Regions from separate parts of the Micromonospora robiginosa genome, predicted to be linked through region 2. Evidence: riboswitches for the same ligand, from Rfam matches in the RefSeq annotation. Region 2 holds a riboswitch; each other region holds the start of a gene.
What was found. Region 2 has a riboswitch for cyclic di-AMP ahead of H1D33_RS01695 (coiled-coil domain-containing protein). Riboswitches for the same ligand answer to the same signal wherever they lie in the genome.

Region 1 (4,084 bases), 1.6 Mb from region 2:
GTCCACCAGGTGCTGCCCGGCGGCCTGCGCGCGGGCGGGGTAGACGTGCCCGGCCGGTGGCGGCGGGGCGGTCGGACGGGTCGTCTCGTCCCAGAGGCGGCGGGCGCTCAGCCGTACCCCGGGATCGGGGGTGGGGGTGACCGCGAGCGTGCTCGGACCGCCGGCGGCGGCCTGCTCCTCGACCACGGCGCGGGCCCCGCTGCCGGGCGTGGTGCGCTCGGCGGCGACCAGCTCCCGGACCGCCGGCGCCACCTCCTGGGCGAAGAGCTGGATGGCGCGCGGCTCGTCACTGCCGAGGACGAACGTGGTGACGCCGTGCTCCAGGGTGAGGCCGGCCAACTCCTCGACCCACTGCTCCGGCGGCCCGGCCAGGAAGCCGGTGGACGAGCGGGCGAACGTGCCGGTGACGTTGAGCATCCGGCGGACCGCGCCCGGATCGCGCCCGGCGGCTTCCGCTCCCTCGTTGACGAGCGCGTTCAGCGCCGGCAGGTCGTCCGGCCCCTTCGACAGGTACGCCAGCGACGGCAGCCAGCCGTCCGCGGCCCGCCCGACCAGCCGCAGCATCCGGGGCTTGTACGCGCCGACCCAGATGCCCACCGGGTGCGCCGGCGCCGGCCCACGCTTCGCCCCGACCACCCGGTAGTGCTCCCCGTCCACCCGGATCATGCCGCGCCGCCCGGTGTCCCACACCTCGCGGACGACCTGGATCGCCTCGTCGAGCGCGTCGACGGCCGCGCCGGGGGAGAGCCGCCGCCCGCCGGCCGCCTCGATCGCGTCCCAGAACGCGCCCGCGCCCAACCCCAGCTCGACCCGGCCGCCGGTGAGCAGGTCCAGGCTGGCCACACTGCGGGCCAGCACCACCGGTTGGCGCAGCGGCAGGTTGAGCACGTTGCCGGCCAGTCCGATCCGGTCGGTGGCGGCGGCCACGTACGACATCAGCGTCCAGGTGTCCAGGAAACCCGGCTGGTAGGGGTGGTCCTGGAAGGTGACCAGGTCGAGCCCGGCCTGCTCGCAGAGCGTGGCCAGCGCCACCACCTGGTCGGGGCGACCGGCGGCGGGGGTGAGGAAGCCGCCGAATGCCAGCTCGTGTCCGTGGTCGGTCATCCGCCCCGCTCCTCGCGCGATCTTGCCCGGTCCCGCCCACGGTAGCCGCACCGCCGGCCGGTGGGCGGCGGACCCGCCACCATGGACGCGGTCACCCCGCCGGGTGAAGAACGTTCCAAGAAGTGGGTTGTTGGCGTAATTCGTCCCTAGCGTCAAGTCCGTTCGCATTCGCGGACACCGCGGGCCGGTAACGCCTAATCCCGCCACCGGCCCGGTGGTAACCGAACCTCGGGCGGGAGCGGGGGACCCACACGTTCCACGGTGCACGTCACCTCGGGGTGAAGCCGCCACCGGCGGCCGGGCTCCTCGGCCCGAACCCGACAGCTCACCTCGTCGGCGTGGAGGAATCCACATGTCAACTGCATACTCAGCCCGGCGTCGCCGTACCGTCGTCGGCGCGCTCGTCGCCGGTGCCGCGACCCTGTTCGGGCCGGCCGCGCCGGCCGCCGCCGCGGGCGTCAACTGGGACGCCGTCGCCCGCTGCGAGTCCGGTGGCAACTGGCACATCAACACCGGGAACGGCTACTACGGCGGGCTCCAGTTCTCCCGCGGCACCTGGAACGGCCACGGTGGCCAGAGGTACGCCGCCCGGGCCGACCTGGCCAGCCGCGCCGAGCAGATCGCCGTCGCGGAGCGGGTGCTCGACGGACAGGGCATCGGCGCCTGGCCCGTCTGCGGCAGGAAGGGCGGGTCGACCGGCAGGAAGGCCGGATCGAGCCGAACCCACGTCGGCGCGGGATCGGACTCGACCGCGTCCACGAAGAAGGCCACCTCCCCGCGCCCGTCGGGCGGCGAGCGGCGCAGCGCGCCGGCCACCGGCGCCTACCTGGTGCGGCCCGGCGACACGCTGTCCGAGATCGCCGCCGCGAAGCACGTCGCCGGCGGTTGGCGCGCCCTGCACACGCTCAACCGGGCCGTCGTCGGCGCGGACGCCGGCCTGATCTTCCCGGGCCAGCGGCTGCGCCTGCGCTGATCCCCGCTGCGGGACGCCGTCCCGATGGTCCGGACGGCGTCCCGCGGTTCCCGGAGCCGTGCCGGCCGACGGACGACGCCGAACGCCCGGCCATGTGGCGTCCGGGCGTGGCGGGTGCCGAACCAGGTCGCCGGGACCATCCGGCTGGGCGCTCGGCGTCGCGCGACACGCCGGGGGTGCTGGGCGTCCGTCCTGCTCCCGGCCCCGGCGACCGGATCGACGCGGCGGGTGACGAGGTTCCGCCGCCGCCGGTTGCTATGGTCACGAGGCTCGGCTAAGACGTGAAGAAAGCGCGGATATGACCAACGATGCGTTCTCGGCCGCCGCGAGCCTCGACGAGCTGCTGACCCGCACGCAGCAGGCGCTGGCCGCGATGCGGTCCCGGTCCTGTGTGCTCGCCGACGGCGAACCCGGCGAACTGCTCCGGGCCGAGGGCGTCGCCGCCGGCGGCCGGGTCCGGGCGGTCGCCGTCCAGGGTGGCCGGTTGCACTCCGTCGTCGTCGATCCGGAGCTGGCCGACGTGCCGCTCGAGGTCCTCTGTGCACACCTGGTCGACGCCGTCAACGACGCGCTGAGCGAGCTGGATGCCCAGGTCAGCGACTCCGCCCGGGCGGACACCGACGCGCTCGCCGCCCGCCTCGGCGGCCTGCCCGACCAGGCGGAGCTGTTCAGCCGGACGATGCACGAGGTGGCCGCGCGCATCCGCCGCGACCGCGACGCCGCGTCCCGAGCCGCGCACCTGGCGTGATGACTCGATCTGGTGGACGCCCGTCCGGGTGACCGCCTGCCCTGGTCGCCGCCCGTCCGCGTGACGGCTCGCCCTGGTGGACGCCCCTCCGCGTGACGGCCCGCTCTCCTGCGACGGCGCCGCGTCGGTCAGCCCGCCGTCGTCGGCGCGACCGAATTCGCCGGCGAGCCCTCAGTAACCGCCATTCGGGATCGACCTTCCGAAGGGCGGGAACGACGGAGATCTTGGTACGGAATGGCCCCTCCAGGGGCCCGTTCGTACCAAGATCTCGGAGCCGGAGCCGGAGCCGGAGCCGGAGCCGGAGCCGGAGCCGGAGCCGGAGCCGGAGCCGGAGCCGGAGCCGGAGCCGGGGACGCGGAACGGCCGGCCGCCGGGAGGGCGACGGCCGGCCGTTCGGGTCGCGGTCAGCTCAGCGTGACCGCCGTGTCGTCGACGACGAAGGACGTCTGCAGGGAGGCGTCCTCCACGCCGCTGAACGAGATGGTCGCCGTGGTGCCGGCCAGCGACGAGATGTTGAAGGATCGCTGCACGTAACCGGTGGCCTTGTTCAGGTTGGAGTAGGTGGCCAGCGTGGTGCTGCCGGCCTTGACGGTCAACTTGTCGTAGGCGGTGGTCGTGGTCGACTCCGCGCTGTCGATGTGCAGCCAGAACGTCAGGGTCGCCTTGCACCCGGCCGGGATGCTGACCGACTGGCTGAGCGAGTCGGTGTGCGAGGAGCCGTAGCCGTCGAGCCACGCCTTGTACGAGCCGCCGTGCGCCGCCTGGCCGCTGTCGGTGGTGATGACGCCGGACGAGGCGGTCCAGTTCACGTTGCCGGACTCGAAGCCGGGGTTGGCCAGCTTGTTGCCGGAGCAGCCGCCCGAGGGCGGGGTGGTGGTGGCGGTCGGCGTGGGCGTGGTGCCGCCGGAGCAGGTCGGGTCACCGGACTGCGCGGGCACGCTGACCGCGTCCCAGGCCGCCTTCACCGTGTTGAACTCGGTGCAGCCGGTCGGGTAGAGGTTCTTCGCCGCCTGCAGCGTCCAGGTGCGGTACTTCAGGTACGACGAGGACGAGGTCTTCAGCAGCATCGCGTTGTACATGATCTTGATGGCCTTCTGGATGCCGAGACCGGTCACGCTGCTGCTGTTGCAGGTGGAGCTGGCCGGCTGCCCGTTGGTCGGGCTGCTGCCGTTGGCCAGCAGGTAGAACCAGTGGTTGCCCGGTCCGGCGGAGGCGTGCACCTCGCCGCCCGGGACGCTGCTGGAGTAGCAGTTCGGGTC
Region 2 (4,084 bases):
CTGGAGCTCGGTCCGCTGCACTTCCCGATCACCTACCAGGCGGACGTGCTGATCGCCAACGAGGACGAGGTGGTCACCGTCGCCCGGCAGCAACCGGCGACGACGGTGCGCAACCACACCCGCCTGCGCGACGAGCCCGACGGCGTGGTGCGGATCGACGTGGAGATCACCCTCACCGCGCCGGCGCCGCTGCTCGGCTACGCGTTCCGCCAGGCCCGGGCCGCCCACCTGGGGCTGGCCGCCCGCCTCGGCGCGACGCTGGAGGGCCACCCGGCCTGACCGGGGCCCGCCGGATCCGCCCCCACGGCTTGTGGGTGGACAGCACGGTGGCGATCAGCAGCAGGGTGGTGGAGACGGCCGGCGCCACCACCAGGTCGACCCGCAGGTGCGCGTCGGCGGCCCCGGCGAGCGCGCCGAGGTGCCGGATCCGGGGCGTCAGCAGGAGCAGCACCAGGCCGAGCATGACGGTGGTGAGCACGAACTTCACCAGCACCCAGCGCCAGCGCAGCAGACCCCACGGGGTGAGCAGCGCACTGACCGTCCCGACCAGCCAGACCGCCACGCTCAGCGGCGCGAACAGCCAGGTGACCAGCAGCCCCGCCGCCGGGTAGACGACGTCGGGGTCGGCGCCGCGCAGCCCGGCCACGCCGAGCGCGAGCAGCGTCAGGTCGGCGCCGAGCCAGCCCAGCGAGGTGACCAGGTGCGCGGTGAGCAGCGCCTTGCGGCCGGCGGGGGAGAGTCGTCTCATGCCCCCGATCCCACCGGGTCGCGCGGCCCACGTCGTGGGCCGCGCGACGACATCCGGGGTACGTCGTGGAGCGTAGTGCGCGTTAGTAGACCGACAGGTGCACGTGGTTGGTGTGGTCGCTGGACGGGTCGCCGTTGCCGCCGCTGTACGACTTCCAGCCGCTGCTGGGCAGCCAGATCCGCTTGAACCAGATCACGTAGAGCACGGCGAGCGGGTCGGCGTTGCGGATGAAGTACGCGGACAGGTTGTTGCCGTACGTCCGGTCGCCGCCGCTGGCGACGCCGCCGAAGCCGTCCTTCTGCGCGGCGAAGTCGCAGGCCCGTCCCTTCGGGTGCTCACCCGAGCCGCTGGGTCGGTGGCAGGAGACGTACCGGGTGAAGCCGGCGGCCTTGGCCTGCTGCAACGCGTGCAACGTGCGCGGGGTGATGCAGCCGCTGGCCGGCGTCGGGTCGTTGACGCTGCACGACTCCGCCGGCCACGACCCGTCGGAGTTGCGCTTGGCCGGCGTCGCGTTCGCCGTGGACGTGCCCCGGGTGCTGCCACCGTCGTCGCTGTCGCGGGTGGTGGCGCTGCGCTTGTTCGCCACCTCCAGCGCCCGCTCGGCCTGCTCCTTGCGCTTGCCCATGAGCGTGACCTGCTTGCGCTGCTCCAGGATCTCGCCGTCGAGCGCGGTGCGGGTGCGGATCGCCTCGTCCCGGGTGGTGATCAGGTCGCGCAGCGTCCGGTCCTCGTGCGCGGCGACCGTCTCCAAAGCCGCGGCCCGGTCCATGAAGCCCTCCGGGGTGCGGCTGGCGAGCAGCGCCGCGGCGGTGCCCATCCGGCCGGTGCGGTAGGCCACCCCGGCGATCTCGCCGACCTTGGCGTCGCGCTCGGTCAGCTCCACGTCGATGGTCTTGAGCCGGTCGTTGAGCTGCTTCTGCCGGGTCACCGAGCGGTTCAGCGCGGCCTTGGCGTCGAGCCAGCCCTTGCTGGCCGCGTCGAGTTGTTCGCGCAGCGCGGGGGTGCCGCCCTCGTCGTCGCCGGGTGCGGCGGCGAGCAGGCCGGTCGGGGAGGCCGCCCGCGCCGCCGAGGCGGGGGAGACCGGCACGGTCGCGACACCGAGGGCCAGCATCGCGACGAGCAGGGCCGCCAACCGGGCGGCCGTCCGTCGTACAGGTGCCACTGTGGGCATTCACGTGTCCTTCCGTCAACCGCCGACCGGGTTAGCTGACGGGTTCGGGACGGAAGATCCCTACCGCTGACGCGGATGCACCCCACGTACGTGGTTCCCCGGCTCGCCCTGCGGGCGATTAGGCGCCGGCCGCGCCGAGAGGTGCCGGAGTGGCACCCGTGGTGCGGCCGGGACCGAGCCTACCGGCGCTGCCCGGAGCCGGCGCCGTGGACCGGGGCCGGTTACCGGGCAAAACCGGCATAAGCCTACAATAACTACACTGATTTAAGTCTGTCCTAATTACCACTCGGTCGGACCGCAGGCGCCGGCTGACGCTCCGGGCTCGATCTGCAACGTGGCGTGGTCGATCGAGAAGTCCTCGTGCAGGGCGTCCCGGGCCGCGGCCAGCACGGTGGCGACCTCGGCGCCCGGGTCGATCGTCAGGTGCGCCGAGGCGACGTCCATGCCCGAGGTGAGCGTCCAGACGTGCAGGTCGTGCACCTCCGCCACGCCGGGCACGGCGGTCAGCCGGTCGTGCACCGCGGTCACCTGGAGGTGCTCCGGCGCGGCCTGCACCAGGATGCGGACCGCGGCGCGGCCGAGCCGCCAGGTGCGCGGCAGGATGAACAGGCCGATCGCCACGGCGACCACCGGGTCGGCCCACCACCAGTCGGTGACCGCGATGACCAGCGCGGCGCCGATCACGCCGAGCGAGCCGAGCAGGTCGCCGAGCACCTCCAGGTAGGCCCCGCGCAGGTTGATGCTCTCCTGCGCGCCGGAGCGCAGCAGCGCGAACGCGGCGACGTTGGCGAGCAGGCCGAGCACGGCGACCACGAGCATCGGGCCGGCGAGCACCTCCGGCGGCTCGCCGAACCGGCGTACCGCCTCGATTAGCACGTAGACCGCGACGGCGCCGAGCAGCACCGCGTTGGCCAGCGCCGCGAGCACCTCCAGCCGATAGAGCCCGAACGTGCGCTGCGGGTCGGTGCGGGCGCGCCGGGTGGCGCTGATCGCGGCGAGCGCCATGCCGATGCCGAGCACGTCGGTGAACATGTGCCCGGCGTCGGAGAGCAGCGCCAGCGAGCCGGTCGTGAAGGCGGCCACCGCCTCGATCAGCATCAGCGCGGTGAGCAGCGCGAAGGCGGCCCAGAGTCGCCCTCGGTGGCGGTGCGCCGCGTTGGCCACCGCGCCGCTGTGGTCATGACCTGCGCCCACGCACACACCCTCCGCCCCGTGTCTCGGCCGGGACCAATCTATGCTCACATCGCTATGTGTGCAAGTGAGGGTGGGGTCACCCCACCGGATCGAGCGTGGTCAGGCGCTGGGTGGCCCGGGACAGCGCCACGTAGAGCGTCCGCACCCCGGAGCCCGGGTCGGCCCGGATCTCGCCCGGCGCGACCAGCACCACACCGTCGTACTCCATGCCCTTGGCCTGCAGGCTGGTCACCACCTGGAGCCGGCCGCCGCCCAGCTCGCCCAGCCAGCCGGCCACCTCGTCCCGGCGCGGCACCGGTGTGATCACCCCGACCGTGCCCTCCACCTCGGCCAGCAGCGTCCGGGCCGCCTCGACCGTGGCCGACGGCAGCTCGGCGGCGGCCACCGTGCGCTGGACCGGCGGCACGCCGGTGGAGCGCACCGCGTCCGGCAACGCCAGGTCCGGGTACAGCCGGCGGATCTCCGCCGCTGCCACCGCGAAGATCTCCGCCGAGTTGCGGTAGTTGGTGGTCAGCTCGTAGCGGTGCCGGCGACGCCGGCCCAACGCCTGGTCCCGGGCCCGGTCCAGCTCCTGCGGGTCGCCCGTCCAGGCGGTCTGCGCCGGGTCGCCGACCACCGTCCAGGACGCCAGCCGCCCGCGCCGCCCCACCATCCGCCACTGCATCGGCGAGACGTCCTGCGACTCGTCCACCACCACGTGCGCGTAGTCGCGGTAGTCCGCCGGACGCTCCCGGGCCGCCGCCCGCGCGGCGCGCTGCCGATCGGCGTACGTGCTCAGCTCGCGCACGCCGCCGGCCAACTGGTACGGGTCCCGCTTCGGCTTCGCCCGGCGCACCGGCGTGCCGAGCAGCGCGTCCAGCTCGTCCAGCAGCGCGATGTCGGCCACCGTCAGCCCCTCGGCGTCAAGCGTCCGGTACGCGTCGGCGAGCAACCGGATCTCCGCCGAGGAGAGCACCCCGCCGGCGTACCGG
Region 3 (4,084 bases), 3.0 Mb from region 2:
TGAACGACCGAGCCAGGCGACCGGGTGAACGACCCCGAGCCAAGCGACCGGGTAACGCCCCGAGTCGAGCGACCGGGTGAATGCCCCGAGCCGGGCAACCGGGCGAACGACCCGAGCCAGGTGAGCGTCCCCGCGCCGCCAGCCCTGGATCCCCGGGGGTCAGCCGGCCCGCATCTATCGGGCCAGCCGACTGACCCGCAGCCTTCGCCCCACGATGGTGACGGTCCCCGGGAATGGTGGTGGCCGGCCGGTCGTTACACACACTCCCGGCCCCCGCGACGAGCCCCGCGCTCCGCGCCCACGCCGGAAACCCCCTGACCTTTTCGAGCGCCTGACGGTGCCCGCACCCCCGTCCCCCGCGAGGGTGTGTTGACCCCCGAATGGAGCCCACCATGAACACGATCCTGCGCAAGAGCATCCTCGGTATCGCTGGTCTGGCCTTCACCGGTGGCGTGTTCGCCGGCCCGATCGCCGCCCACGCCGACACCCCCGCGCACGCCGCCGCCAAGCCGGTGACGGCCACCGTGCAGGGCGAGCAGTCCACCATCACCCTCAACGACGAGCAGACCGCCAACGCCAAGGCGATCATCGCCGCGACGAAGAAGGCCGGCCTGCCCGAGCGGGCCGCGGTCATCTCGATCGCGACCAGCCTGCAGGAGTCGAAGCTGGAGAACCTCGGCCACCTCGGCGACCGCAACGACCATGACTCGCTGGGCCTGTTCCAGCAGCGCCCCTCCAGTGGTTGGGGTACGCCGGAGGAGATCACCGACCCCGAGCACTCCACCCTGGCCTTCCTGAAGGGGCTGAAGCAGGTCGACGGCTGGCAGGACATGCCCCTGACCGACGCCGCGCAGACCGTGCAGGTCTCCGCCTACCCGGACGCCTACGCGCAGTGGGAGAAGCAGGCCACCGACCTCGTCGCCCAGCACTGGACCAAGTAAGCGCGAAGAAGGCCGGCACCCCGAAACGGGTGCCGGCCTTCACGCGTACCGAAGAAAGAGGTCAGGCGGAGTAACCGCGCGTGGCCATCCAGTTCGCCAGGTCGATCGTGCTGACCCAGTACGACGGCAGCGACGGGTCGGCCGAGTCGGCGATCCGCACGGTCCGGCCGTCGTTCTTGTAGCCGACCACGGCGATGTAGTGGCCGCCCGGGAACGAGTGCCAGCCGCCGTTGGTGTCGGTGGCGTCGCCGACGATGTTCGAGACGACGGCCCGGCCGTTGCTGACGGCCCGTACGACGTCGGCCTGGAGCTGGTCGATCTGCGCTCGGGTGGCCGAGCCCGGGATCATGCGGGTCCGGTACGGGTTGCCCTTGACCTGCTGGTTGAGGACGCGGGTGGTGTCCTCGGCGGAGTTGGTGCCCATCTCGGTGGTGCCGAGGGCGACGGCCAGGGTGTCCTGGCTGCGCTCGATGCCGTTGGCGCTGAGCGCGTTGCGCACGGCGGCCGGACCGCAGTAGTAGTAGGTGGTCTGCGCCTGGTAGTCGTAGTCGAGCGTCCGGCTCGACGGCGGCTTCGGCTTGGCCGTGCGGGTGGTGTCCGGGTCGGCAGCCTTCGCCGAGGCCGAGGCGCTGGGCCGGGGCGACGCGCTGGGCGTGGCGCTGGGCGACGTGCTCGGGGCCGGGACGGCGATCCGGGCCTCGCTGCGGCTGGCGGTGTCGCCGAGCCGGGCGCCGAGGTCGGCCACCGAGGCGGTGTTCTCCTGGCGGACCGGGGCGTCGTCGGTGGCGGCGAGGGCGGCGCCGGTGCCGCTCGCGAGCACGAGGGCCGCTGCCGAGCCGGCGATGATCTGGTACGGGCGCTCGGTGGCGAGACGCCGCAGTTGACGCTTCAGGTGGTGCTTCACGGTGGTTCCTCCACGGGGGTGAGCGGCACGCGCCGGCCCGGCGCGCGGAGGAACTCACACGCGCTGGCGGGCGGCAGGGCCGCGGAAGCGACGCCCGGGCTGCCGGGCGATCAGGGGTCGGGGGACGTGTCGCCGGTCAGGCGAGCGCCGGTACCCGGTGGCCGTGGAGGCGGGGGACGATCGGGGGGTGGAGGGCACGAGGCGGAACTCCTTCCGTGGCCGCCGACCGGGTTAGCTGACGGATTCGGGCGGGAAGTACGCCCTACCGCGGCCGTGGCGCGCGGATTCACCCCGGTGTTGCTGTGGGTCCCCGGTTCGTGTGTGCACGATTAGGCGGGTCGGCACGGCGTCGCCATCTGCGACCGTCAACCGCACCGGACGCGCCGACACTACCGGCGGGTAAACGCCCTGCCAAGCGCCGCCACCTGCGGAAACGTGCGGGGCGACTACGGATTCGGTGCAGCCGGTCACCGATGCCCCTCAATGGGACGAGCGGCTACGCCGGTAGCTGTCCGCCCAAAAGGGGGACATCCGGCCGGCGGAGAAACGGGCAGCAGGCGCAGCACCGGTCATCGGGTCCGGCCGTCGCCGGTCGGACGGCGCCCGTGACCGGGCTCACCACACTCGGTAACGATTCGGCCGAGGTCGTCGGCTCAGCCCACCCGGGCCGGACGCCAGCGGGCGCTCCGCACGGCCGCCGTCGCCGGGACGCGGGTCGCGGCCGGGGCCCGGGACGCCGGCACGGGCCGCAGCGCGACGGCTGCCGCGTACGCCTCGGCGGCGAGCGTGCGGGCCGACTCGGCGGCCAGTTCGGCGTCCCGCCACGCCAGGCGCTCCCGCTCGGCGGCAGTCTCCCAGCCGGCCCGACGCCCGTCACGGACCGTGCGGGCCAGCACGATCTCCTGCTCGGCCGGGTGGCGGCGCGGGTCCCACCCGTTGCGGTGGGCCAGCACGTCGGCGAGTTGGCGGGCGGTCAGGTCGCCCCGCCAGTGCGCCGACATGGCGGCGTGGTGCAGCCAGCGTTCCCGTGCCGCGTACTCGGTCGGGGTGTGTGGCGTGTGCGGGGCGGGCAGCGCGCCGGCGGCGGCCAGGCGGCGGGCGGCGGTGTCCGCCTCGTCGTACGCCGCCCAGGCCCGGTCCGCCTCGGTCTGCGCGGCCAGCCACCGCTCGCGGCGGCGATGTGCGGTCTGGGCGGCTCCGGCGGCGGCCACGGCCACCTCGTCGGCGTATCGGGCGAGGTCGGCGCGGTGGAGGGTGTCCGCGTCGACCGGGTCGGCTTCGACCTCGGTCGCGCCGTCCCGCTCCGGGCGGGCGACCAGCACGGCGAGCAGGGCGAGCGCGAGCACGATCAGCGCCGACCAGATGGCGGCGGCCTCGGGAACCGCGGTGAGGAAGTTGAGGAGAACGGTCTGCGACATGGTCGGCACCTCACGGGAGACGAAAGCGGGAAGATCCGCACGGGCCGGGCGGGTACGGGCGCCGCCGAAACGCCGAGGGCGGGTGCGGGGTGAGGTTCGGGTGGAGGGGCGCGGGCCGGACCCGCGGCGGGTCAGCGGGCGGGCGGGGCCCGCGGGCCGGCCGGCGCCGGCGGCTGACCGCCGGGCAGCGGGAGCCGGCGGGAGGGCGGCACGGCGGCGCTCTCCGGCTGTGGCTCGGTCACACCGGTGGGGGCGCCCTGCCGCGCGGCGGCGAGGCCACGCTGCCGTTCGGCGTTGGCGTCGTCGTGCCGCTGGGCGTCGGTGCCGCGCTGCCATCCGGCGGTGGCGTCGTCGTGCCGCTGGGCGTCGGTGCCGCGCTGCCATCCGGCGGTGGCGTGGGCCGTCAGGCCGGCGGCGGTGCCGGTCGACGCCGGTGCCGCCGCGGAGACGCCGGCCGGCAGCGCGGCGGCGCCGATCGAGAAGGCGACCACCACGGCCAGGCTGGCCAGCATCCGTGCGACCCAGCGCGCCACCCACCACACGGGACAGGTGAGCGCGATCGGAAGCACGGGTACAAATTACCGCCGATGCCGCCGCGCCGCATCGCCGTCCGGCGTGTCGTGACGTCGCTGGGCGGGCCGCGCGGCTCAGTCCGGCCGGCGCCGCCCGGCGTACTCGATCGAGCGGACGGCGTCGTCGGCGGCCGGTCGCGGCGCCGGCACGCCCGGCGCGGCGGGGGCCGGCGCACGGCGGACCCGGCGCGACGGGCCGAGGCGGCGCATCATCGGCACCTCCACCCAGCGGTGCAGGGCGGCGGCGAG
Region 4 (4,084 bases), 1.7 Mb from region 2:
AACGCCGGCCGGTTGGTGGCGAAGTCCGGGTCGATGGTGACCAGCCCGGTCCGCGACGTGCCGGTGGTCCGGAACGGCGCCTTCATCAGGTCGAAGTAGTGCGACCAGTCCCAGTAGGGGCCCGGGTCCCAGTGCATGCCCTTGACCGTGCCGGCGGTGGTGCCGGGCACGTTGTCGTGGCCGATGATGTGCTGCCGGTCCATCGGGATGCCGAACTTCTGCGCCAGGTACCGGACCAGCTTGGCCGAGCTGCGGTACATCGCCTCGGTGTACCAGGTGCCCTGCCCGGCGAAGCCCTCGTGCTCCAGGCCGATGGACTTGGCGTTGACGTACCAGTTGCCGGCGTGCCAGCCGACGTCCTTGGCCTTGATGTGCTGGGCGACGTAGCCGTCCACCGAGCGCAGCGTGTAGTGCCAGCCCAGGTAGTCGGCCCGCTTCACGAGGTCGACGCTGGGGGCGAAGTAGCCCTCGGTGTCGTGGATGACGATGTACTCGATCTTCTGCTGCTTGGGCCGGTTGCCCAGGTCGTGGTTGCCGTAGTCGCCCGGGTCCGCGCTGAGCTGCTCGTACGGCGCGGGGATCCACTCGCAGGCCAACCGCACCGGGCACTCCAACCCGTCCGGTCGCGCGGCGTGCCGCAGGCCGAGCCGGGCCAGGCCGGCACGGTCCGGCTGCGCGGTGGTGGCGGCCAGCGTGACCCGCTGCCCGTCGTCGGTGGTGCGGGTGGCGCCCTGACCGAGCTGGTCGTAGACCTCGTCGGCGAAGGCCGCCGCCGCGTCGGCGGTGTCCGCGCCGGAGTAGCGGGCCACCGCGCCGTACCAGGCCGCGGCGTCGCTGCCGGCGCCGACCGGCCCGCCCAGTGCCTTCTGGTACGAGGCGAGCAGCGCCGCCCCGCCGCGGATGTTCGCCGCCGGGTCGGTGCGCAGCTTCTGTGCGTCGAGCCCGGTGAGCGTCGCGGCGGCGTCGAGCGTCTGGAGCGAGGCCTTCGGCAGCGGCGTCTCCCGGGCCGGCGCGGCGGCGGTGGCCGGGTCGAGGGTGAGCGGGCGGGCGTCGTCGCCGCGCGGGTCCTCGTCCTCGTCGACGTGGGCGCTGCCCGGCGTGGCGAGGACGTGCGCGGCGTCGGTCAGGTGCATCGGGCCGTAGCCGCCGCTGGTGCTGGGCTGGCCGGGGTGGACGTCCCAGCGGGACTCCAGGTAGGAGACGCCGAGCAGCACGTCCTGCGGTACGCCGTACTCGGTGGCGGCCGCGGCGTACTGCTGCTGCCGGTCGCCGGTGGGTGGGGCGGACTGCGGCGCGGCGGTCACCGGGCCGGTGGTCGCCAGCGCGGTGGCGGCGGCCACGGCGGCGGCGAGCAGTATCCGTCTGCCCGACGGCGGGGGTGAGAGGTGCATCGAACCTCCTGGACAGGGATGGGGGTCACTGCGTCCCCACCCTCACTCCGGGCACCCGCGTCGGTCAATACCTTTCCGGTGCTTAATGTTGCATGAAAGAAAGCTTCACTCGTGTCTCGCGTCAGATATTCGGCACGGAGTGTCACGGCCGTTCGGGTTGCGGATCGATAACAGAGGTCCCTACTCTGGTCAATCGTCGGCCGCCAGTCTCATCGTCCACCCCGGGCGGTGACGGTCCGACACCGCCGAGTCGCCCACGGGCGAACCGGGGACCCAGGTACCTGGGGTGAATCCGCAGCCACTGCGGTAGGGCGGCTCCCTTCCCGCCCGAACCCGTCAGCTAACCCGGTAGGCGGTCAGACGAAGGAGTACGGACGCCCGGTGGCACTCCATGCCCCGCGGCCGACGTCGAGCCGGTCTGCCGACCGGTCCGCCGTCGTGCCGCGTTCCCGCTGGTCCCGCTGCACCACCACACTCGCCGCCCTGGTCGGCGCCGCGGTCGTCCTGACCGGTGGCGCGACGGCGGCCCACGCCGAACCCTCGGTCGCCGAGATCGAGGCCCAGATCGACCGCGACTGGAACAAGCTCGAACCCGTCATCGAGCAGGTCAACTCCGTCCGCGAGCAGCTCGCCGCGCGGCGCCGGCAGGCCGACGCGCTCGGTAAGCAGATCGCCCCGCTCCAGGCCCGGGTGGACGCCGCGCTGGGGCAGGTCGGCGGGCTCGCCGCCGACGCGTACAAGGGCGACAACCTCTCCACCGTCAACGCGCTACTGGGCAGCCGCTCGCCGAGCGAGCTGGTCAGCGGCCTGGAGATGCTCGACCGCTTCGCGCACCACCAGCAGGAGCAGGTGCACGACATCGCCGAGCTGCGCGACGAGCTGGCCGCGAAGAAGAAGCCGCTGGACGCGATGGTCGCCGACCTGAGCCGCACCGAGGCGCAGCTCGCGGCGAAGAAGAAGCAGATCGACGCCGAGATCGCCAGGCTGCAGAAGCTGCGGCTCAAGGTGTACGGCAACGGCGGTGGCGGCAAGCTGCGTCCGGCCCCCTGCCCGTCCGGGTATCCCGGCGGCGCGGCCGGCGTGGCGGTCAAGTTCGCCTGCGCCCAGATCGGCAAGATCTACGTCTGGGGCGCCGCCGGCCCGGACCACTTCGACTGCTCCGGCCTGACCATGGCCGCCTGGGCCAAGGCCGGGGTCTCGCTGCCGCACAACGCCCGGCAGCAGCACGACGTGACGAAGCGGGTCAGCCGCGCCGAGCTGCGCGCCGGTGACCTGGTCTTCTACTACGGCGACCTGCACCACGTCGGGATGTACGTCGGCGACGGCTGGGTGGTGCACGCCTCCCAGTCCGGCAAGCCCATCACCATGAAGCGGTACGACGACGGCGACATCAACAGTTACGGCCGCCCCGGCTGAGATGTAAGGAGGGGCCCCCGCTTAACGCATTCTGCATAGGCGGGGGCCCCGCTTAACAGCGGCGGAGATCGTCAGCGCGTCGGCCAGGTGCGCCAGCTCTGCCAGGAGCGGCTCGGCGTCGGGCCGCGCTGGCCCTGGTAGCGCGAACCGTAGACGGCCGAGCCGTACGGGTGCTCGGCCGGCGAGGACAGCCGGAAGATGCACAACTGGCCGATCTTCATGCCCGGCCAGAGCGTGATCGGCAGGTTCGCCACGTTGGACAGCTCCAGCGTGACGTGGCCGGAGAAGCCCGGATCGATGAAGCCGGCCGTGGAGTGGGTCAGCAGGCCGAGCCGGCCCAGGGACGACTTGCCCTCCAGCCGGCCGGCGAGCTGGTCGCCCAACGAGATGACCTCCAACGTGGAGGCGAGCACGAACTCCCCGGGGTGCAGCACGAACGGCTGCCCCTCCGGCACCTCCACCATCGACGTCAGGTCGTCCTGCTGCATCGACGGGTCGATGTGGGTGTAGAGATGGTTGTTGAAGACCCGGAACAACCGGTCCAGGCGTACGTCGATGCTGGACGGCTGCACCAGCGTGGGCTCGAAGGGCTCCAGCGCGAGCGTGCCCGCCTTGATCTCGGAGACCAGGTCGCGGTCGGAGAGCAGCATCGGAACACCATAGCGACCGGTACGGGTGACCTGCGTGTCGGACTGCACTCTCGTACACGTGTTCGATAGAATGTCGGCATGGCTTCCTGGTCCGAATTCGCCGCCGACGAGCCCCGCCTCGCCGCCGAGATCCGCCTTCTGATCCAGCAGTACGGGCCGGGCTTCGGCTACCTCGCCACGGTCCGCGCCGACGGCGGCCCCCGGGTGCACCCGGTGTCCCCGCTGATCACCGACGACGGGCTCTGGTGCTTCGTCATCGACTCCCCGAAACGGCGTGACCTCGAACGCGACGGCCGCTACGCGCTGCACTCGTTTCCGCCGGAGGAGAGCGACGACGAGGCCTACGTGGCGGGTCGAGCCCGTCCGGTGGCCGACCCGGCCACGGTGGCCCGGCTGGCCCGGCTCGGCCGGGCGGCCCCGCAGGGCGACTGGCGGCTGTTCGAGTTCACCGTCGACGTGGCCATGCTGACCCGGCGCGATCAGGTGGCCCGTCCCGGCGCCGGCCGGCCACAGGTGCGGCTCTGGCTCGACCCGCACGACGCCACCCCGGTCCGGCGACGCGACCCGCTCGTCGCGGAGGGGCGACGCGGCCGGCACGGCTTCGACACCCGCCGCCCGGCCGCCTGA

Region 1: another riboswitch for cyclic di-AMP. It lies ahead of H1D33_RS08565 (LysM peptidoglycan-binding domain-containing protein); the one in region 2 lies ahead of H1D33_RS01695 (coiled-coil domain-containing protein).
Region 3: another riboswitch for cyclic di-AMP. It lies ahead of H1D33_RS14475 (C39 family peptidase); the one in region 2 lies ahead of H1D33_RS01695 (coiled-coil domain-containing protein).
Region 4: another riboswitch for cyclic di-AMP. It lies ahead of H1D33_RS23655 (C40 family peptidase); the one in region 2 lies ahead of H1D33_RS01695 (coiled-coil domain-containing protein).

The regions. Positions count from the first base shown of each region.
Region 1 covers NZ_CP059322.2:1,952,689-1,956,772, forward strand. Annotated here, with positions in the region: gene H1D33_RS08560 (LLM class flavin-dependent oxidoreductase) at 1-1,104, opposite strand, end outside; cyclic di-AMP (ydaO/yuaA leader) riboswitch at 1,314-1,458, shown strand; gene H1D33_RS08565 (LysM peptidoglycan-binding domain-containing protein) at 1,457-2,077, shown strand; gene H1D33_RS08570 (YbaB/EbfC family nucleoid-associated protein) at 2,376-2,825, shown strand; gene H1D33_RS08575 (M4 family metallopeptidase) at 3,230-4,084, opposite strand, start outside.
Region 2 covers NZ_CP059322.2:333,837-337,920, forward strand. Annotated here, with positions in the region: gene H1D33_RS01685 (SRPBCC family protein) at 1-279, shown strand, start outside; gene H1D33_RS01690 (hypothetical protein) at 173-748, opposite strand; gene H1D33_RS01695 (coiled-coil domain-containing protein) at 831-1,919, opposite strand; cyclic di-AMP (ydaO/yuaA leader) riboswitch at 1,925-2,054, opposite strand; gene H1D33_RS01700 (cation diffusion facilitator family transporter) at 2,199-3,113, opposite strand; gene H1D33_RS01705 (HelD family protein) at 3,190-4,084, opposite strand, start outside.
Region 3 covers NZ_CP059322.2:3,382,879-3,386,962, forward strand. Annotated here, with positions in the region: gene H1D33_RS14470 (hypothetical protein) at 393-941, shown strand; gene H1D33_RS14475 (C39 family peptidase) at 1,003-1,845, opposite strand; cyclic di-AMP (ydaO/yuaA leader) riboswitch at 2,051-2,191, opposite strand; gene H1D33_RS14480 (hypothetical protein) at 2,499-3,263, opposite strand; gene H1D33_RS14485 (hypothetical protein) at 3,395-3,832, opposite strand; gene H1D33_RS14490 (acyltransferase family protein) at 3,911-4,084, opposite strand, start outside.
Region 4 covers NZ_CP059322.2:5,338,582-5,342,665, reverse strand. Annotated here, with positions in the region: gene H1D33_RS23660 (N-acetylmuramoyl-L-alanine amidase) at 1-1,391, opposite strand, end outside; cyclic di-AMP (ydaO/yuaA leader) riboswitch at 1,625-1,762, shown strand; gene H1D33_RS23655 (C40 family peptidase) at 1,830-2,807, shown strand; gene dcd (dCTP deaminase) at 2,879-3,457, opposite strand; gene H1D33_RS23645 (pyridoxamine 5'-phosphate oxidase family protein) at 3,536-4,084, shown strand.